DNA from 2 places in the Kurthia sp. YJT4 genome. Region 1 is predicted to be linked to the other one. Evidence: riboswitches for the same ligand, from Rfam matches in the RefSeq annotation. Region 1 holds a riboswitch; the other holds the start of a gene.
What was found. A riboswitch is a leader RNA that binds a small molecule or an ion and turns the genes downstream of it on or off. The one in region 1 is predicted to bind FMN.

Region 1 (3,269 bases):
TATGAAGAAACTAATTAAAATAATTGGTGCACTTGTTGTACTTTTTGTTTTTTATATAGCTAATAATCAATGGCTACAATTATCAAAACATACGTTACAAGTAAAAACATTACCAAAAGAAATGAATGGTTTAACAATTGTTCAAATTTCAGATTTGCACGATGCAAAATTTGGTCGTCACCAACAACGACTAATTGAACAAGTAAAAAAGCAAAAACCCGATTTAATTTTTTTAACAGGCGATTTAATTGATCGCAATAATTATAAACTGGGAAGAAGTCTAGAAGCAGTTGATGGTTTTACAAAAATTGCCCCGACTTATTTTGTCGATGGTAATCATGAAATTTCAATTAATCGAGTTAAAGAGATTCATACAGCACTCCAAAAAAGGGGCGTGCATGTTTTAAATAATGAAGCAGAAACATTCTATTATAATGGTGCGCGTATTCAACTTATCGGTATTAGTGACCCTTTATCCGGCGAAACAACAGAAGATATGCTAGCAAAAGCGCTGGTGAATGTTCCACAAGATCAATTCAAAATCTTATTAGCACACCGTTCAGAATTTGGCGAAAAATACGCACAAGCTGGAATCGACCTTGCATACACAGGACATGCACATGGCGGACAAATTCGCTTACCATTTTTAGGTGGGTTAGTCGATCATGATGCCTCACTATTACCGAAACATACAGAAGGAATTGAACAAGTGGAACAGTTGCAACACGTAATTAGCCGTGGTCTAGGAAATAGTCTCTTCCCATTACGTGTCTTCAACCGCCCAGAAATCGTCGTTACAATTTTAGAATCGAAATAAACGGGCGAATGACCCGTTTGGACGAACGAATGACCCGTTTCGCCGGTCGAATGTCCCAAATCAATCAGCGAGTGACCCAACAACTTTAACGAATGACTCGTTTCGCCGGTCGAATGTTCGAATTCACACGATCCCAGTCAATTTAAGTCCCTCTCGAATTGCTCAAAAGCCTTGAAGAAAGTAAGGAAAGGGAGCAACTCAAGTCTTTTGGTCGAGTGACCCATTTTTGCCCTCGAATGACCCGTTTCGCACTCGAATGTCCCGTTTGAACGAGCGAATGTCCCGAATCGATTAACGAGTGAGCCAACAACTTCAACGAGTGACCCGTTTCGCCAGTCGAATGTTCGAATTCACACGATCCCAGTCAATTTAAGCCCCTCTCGAATCACTCAAAAGCCACGTAATCATTCGTGGTCTTTTGAGTTTTTTTGTAAAAAATCTAGTTTTCTGAATAAATTAGTGGTATGGTATAGCTACAATTAAAAAAATCTTCGGGGTCGGGTGAAATTCCCAATCGACGGTGATGCGCGTTAGAGCGATAAGTCCGTGAGCTTTTCGGAGCAGGAGCTGGTGAGAATCCAGGACCGACAGTATAGTCTGGATGAGAGAAGATGCTAAAAATTTGTTTATGATGCGAAAAAATCATAGGCTTATTTGAACATACCTTTTTCATCGACCTCATGTAAATGAAGGTCTTTTTTATTGTGACAACAGAATCGTCTTCGGGGTCGGGTGAAATTCCCAATCGACGGTGATGCGCGTTAGAGCGATAAGTCCGTGAGCTTTTTGAAGCAGGAACTGGTGAGAATCCAGTGCCGACAGTATAGTCTGGATGGGAGAAGACATGTAAAAATTTGTTTATGATCCGAAAAATCATAGGCTTATTTGAACATACCTTTTTTCATCGACCTCATGTAAATGAAGGTCTTTTTTGTTGTATCAAACTGAATAATCCTTCGGGGTCGGGTGAAATTCCCAATCGACGGTGATGCGTGTTAGAGCGATAAGTCCGTGAGCTTTTCGGAGCAGGAGCTGGTGAGAATCCAGAACCGACAGTACAGTCTGGATGGGAGAAGGATGTGTGAACAAAACTTGTTAAAAAGACGTATGTCAACAGGTTTATTTAGACATGAATTTTAATCATTCTTCCATAAAACTACCCTGAATTGTTTCATCAATCGAGGGTAGTTTTTTATTTTGGGAAAGGAGTGGTTCGTATATTTACAGGGATTGTAGAAGAAGTTGCGACAATTCAATCGATTCGACAAGCGAATGAAAATATGGTGTTGCAAATTCAAGCAGAAAAAATTTTACAAGATGCGAAACTGGGTGATTCGATTGCAGTAAATGGTGTTTGCTTAACAATTGAAAAATTAGAGCAGTACGCTTTTCATGCGACAGTTATGAAAGAAACCTTTCATACAACAACACTACATCGTCTACAGCTACGTGAAAAAGTGAATGTTGAAAGAGCTTTACAGTTGCAAGGACGATTAGGTGGACATATTGTGACAGGACATGTTGAAACAGTCGGGAAAATTCAGAGAATCTTAAAAACATCGAACGAAATTCGCTTAACGATTGAAACAGAACCGAAATTCATCAAACAGATGGTGCCAAGAGGTTCTGTGACAGTGGACGGGATTAGCTTAACGATTTTTGCGTTAAACGCGCGGACATTTGAAGTTTCGCTTATTCCGCACACATATGAAACAACGATTTTGCATATGAAAAAAGTACGTGATGTCGTCAATATCGAAACGGATTACATCGGAAAATATGTACAAAGCCAAATGGCGACAATTTTAACAGAAGATTTTTTACGAAAAAATGGATTTTGAGGTGAAAGAACATGCAAGAAATAGAAGAAGCACTTCGTGTTTTACGAGCTGGTGGCATGATTATCGTGACTGATTCTGAAACACGTGAAAATGAAGGGGATCTCGTTGCATTAGCAGAAACGATTACACCTGAACAAGTAACATTTATGGCAATTGAGGGGCGTGGATTAATTTGTACACCTATTTCTGAAGAAATGGCGACACGCTTAGCATTAGCGCCGATGACAGAAGATAATACGGATAATCATGGAACAGCCTTTACAATTTCGATTGACCATATCGATACGACAACAGGTATCAGTGCTTATGATCGTGCATTAACCATTCAAGCTTTAACAAGTGAACAAACCGTAGCACAAGATTTTCGTCGTCCAGGACATGTGTTTCCGCTTATTGCAAAAGCTGGTGGTGTATTAGAACGTGATGGGCATACGGAAGCAGGAGTGGATTTGGCAAAGTTATGCGATAAAAAAGAAGTAGCAGTAATTTGTGAAATTATGGGTGATGATGGACATATGCTGACAGGTGAAAAGTTGACCGCATTTGCTAAAAAACACGTATTACCTATCATTTCAATCGAAGCATTAAAACAATATATTGAACAAACAAAA
Region 2 (3,269 bases), 720 kb from region 1:
GTTTCAAATTACGTAAAGCCCAATTCATTCGAATGAACTAAGCTCCTCTATTTAATACTAAATACTTCCCTAAATACTTTAACGAAACATCGGCTGTGAAAAATACCGCGCCTAATGTAAAGCCTGCTGTCCAAATTTCTGGTTGCATCGCCGTTTCGACTTCATCATTCATCCAACTATAAATAAAAATCGGTACAGCTACTGTTGAACCTAGTAAAGAATGGAATAAAAAAGATACACCTGAAATATTTCGTTTGGATGAAGCAAAAAAGTCCGATACATAGGATATGATTAATCCATATGTAAAAATCAAAGGAAATGAATACATACTAATGTTTAATGCCGAAGTCAAAAAATCATCTTGCTGATTACTATATAGCATCGGTAATATAAAAAACGCAGCAAGAGATGTAATGAAAGCACTGAGTAGTTTCCTTTCGGTCACAAAGCTTCCCCTCTCTATTTTATCAGTCATTTTTTCTCATATTGAAGCAAATTTCTTATTTTTTAATTTGTTCAATCGTCTTTGTCTTATTATACATATTTCTAATCTTTTTGCAAATTCTCTGACATTTATTGTAAGTTGTTACTTTAAAATGATATTTTTCTGTCATATTCGTCGCATACTTTACGTTGTTGTCACGAAAAAAAGTGTTGACCTTTTTTCATTTTTTCATTATATTTTGGTTAACTAGTTTTAAAATAAGTTTACACAAAGGGGATTTTTATGAGAAATGAACAATTGAAGATGTGGATTCTTTCCGCATTATTCGCAGCAATTATCGGGATTTTTGCACAGGTTACGATTCCACTGCCACTCATTCCAATTACAGGACAAACATTTGCAATTGGTTTAGCTGTTACAATTCTAGGACTTCGTTATGGCTCACTATCTGTGTTTATTTACATATTACTAGGCGCAATTGGGATTCCAGTCTTCAGTGGTATGTCAGGTGGTCTAGGCGTTGTTGCAGGACCAACTGGTGGCTATATTATCGGCTTCTTACCAGCAGCTGTAGCAATCGGTTTATACCTTGAAAGATTCGGTTTTACAAAGGTACAAGCAATCATTGCTAATATTATCGGAATGATTGTAACACTTGCTTTCGGTACAATCTGGCTAAAATTCAGTGCTGATTTATCTTGGACTGGTGCATTTATGGGTGGTGTCTATCCATTCTTACTTGTTGGTGTGATTAAAGCCATTTTATCTGCATTAGCAGGTATTGTTGTACGAAATCGCTTATTACATGCGCAATTACTACGTGTACAACATTAAAACTCATACAAAAAGCTTTGGCATTTAAGAAAATGCCAAAGCTTTTTTATCGTTATGCTTGGAAGCTTCTGCGTTCTTTCGTCATCCACTTACCCATTACATTAAATAATAGTAGGAAGACAATTGTTACAAGAACACCTTTAATAATATTGAATGGTAGCACACCCGCTACAATTGTAGCACGTAATGCAGCCCCTGTTTCAACAGGCATGTTTAAGAAGTAATTATACATTGGCATAAAGACGAAGTAATTTAATATACTCATACCTACTGCCATAGAGATTGTACCTACAACAAGACCAATTCCCAATCCTTTTTTTGTACTTAATTTTTTATAAACAAAGTACGTTGGAAGGATAAATAATAAGCCTGTTACAAAGTTTGCCATATGCCCTACTGGTACACCCGTTGGACTGCCTGTGTATACCCAGTCAATGACATTCTTTAGTAACTCGACTAAAATCCCTGCAAGTGGTCCCATAATAATCATTGCGACTAACGCTGGGATATCACCGAAATCTACCTCTAAAAAATTCGGGAATGGCGGAATTGGGAAATTAATTAAGTGTAGTAAAAATGCAATACTACTTAACATCCCAATTGCAATCATGCGACGTAACTTCTTGTTCTTCATATTCTGTTTTCTCCTTTTGTTGCGGATCACTTCAAAAAGAGGTAAGGCTGCGTGTGCTTATTTAAAATAGAAATCCCACGTAGAAGTACTTCTACGCGGGAGAATTAGGCAACATTAAATAAACGTTGTTCACTCATTTTTTTTGAACACAACGCTGTACCTTCACCTTCTCCCATCCAGACTATACTGTCGGCTTTGGAGTTGCACCAAATCAACCTGTTAAGGTTCGCGGGCTGAGAAATGTTAAACACTTCATTACCGCCGGTCGGGAATTACACCCTGCCCCGAAGATGAACCGTATTTATTTTTTTCACACATTCATCATACAAAAAAAGTCTTGAATTGTAAAGAGAAGTTTCTCTCGAATCCAAGACTTTTTCTTTATTCATTAAATTTCATCTGGTAGTGGTAGGAAGAATGTAAAGGTTGTACCTACATCTACTTCACTTTCTACTGTAATACGACCTCGATGTGCATTAATAATATTACTCGCAATAGCTAAACCTAAACCTGTGCCACCCTTACCTCTTGTTCGTGCTTTATCTGCTTTATAAAAGCGTTCAAAGACATATGCAAGGTCTTCTTTCGGAATACCAGCACCATCGTCTTGAATACGAATGCGCACTTGTCCTGCATATTGGTCTGCTAGCACCTTTACATGGCCACCACTTGCTGTATGACGAATTGCGTTATCCACTAAATTCGTTACAACTTGTTCGATGCGGTCTTCATCAATCTGAACGCGCGCATCATCTGAGAACTCTGTTTCATAACTTACTTCGATTCCTTTTTCTTTCCCGCGCTGTACGAACTTCTGTGTCATACGTTCAAATACTTGATTAATACTTAAGTCATCAAGATATAAACGCATCTTCCCAGATTCCATACGCGCTAAATCGAGTAAATCGGTTACTAATCGGCTCATACGCTGTGATTCATCATAAATAATACGCATCATTTCATTTCGTTCTTCTTCAGATGATACAACACCATCTAAAATCGCTTCACTATATCCTTGAAGCATCGAAATCGGCGTGCGTAGTTCATGTGATACATTCGCAATAAAGTCTGAACGTAATTTATCAAGGCGGTGTTCTTCTGTCTTATCTCGTAAAACAGCTACTGCACCACGTACTGATTCAGCGCTATATAAAGGACTAATTGAAATGACATAATATGCACCATCAATTTCTAATTCTTCTTCTAGTTCTTCTTCTAAATCAAGTACATGTTCTAGCATATGATAGATAGCTATTGGCAATGGTTTTGACTGATCTTCTTTCGATAAGAACCATTTTTGTAATAACAACTCTGCTGGTGGATTACTTAACAAAATCGTACGATCACGATTAAACG

Region 2: it holds a riboswitch for FMN, as region 1 does, so the genes downstream of both, QN089_RS04430 (ECF transporter S component) here and ribE (riboflavin synthase) in region 1, are expected to answer to the same signal.

What each region holds. Positions count from the first base shown of each region.
Region 1 is NZ_CP126689.1:1,647,010-1,650,278, reverse strand. Features, by position in the region: gene QN089_RS08110 (metallophosphoesterase) at 2-817, shown strand; FMN riboswitch at 1,301-1,434, shown strand; FMN riboswitch at 1,532-1,665, shown strand; FMN riboswitch at 1,766-1,899, shown strand; gene ribE (riboflavin synthase) at 2,026-2,658, shown strand; partial or broken gene ribB (3,4-dihydroxy-2-butanone-4-phosphate synthase) at 2,670-3,254, shown strand.
Region 2 is NZ_CP126689.1:928,110-931,378, reverse strand. Features, by position in the region: gene QN089_RS04440 (hypothetical protein) at 38-445, opposite strand; gene QN089_RS04435 (biotin transporter BioY) at 728-1,279, shown strand; gene QN089_RS04430 (ECF transporter S component) at 1,332-1,913, opposite strand; FMN riboswitch at 2,074-2,209, opposite strand; gene QN089_RS04425 (ATP-binding protein) at 2,302-3,269, opposite strand, start outside.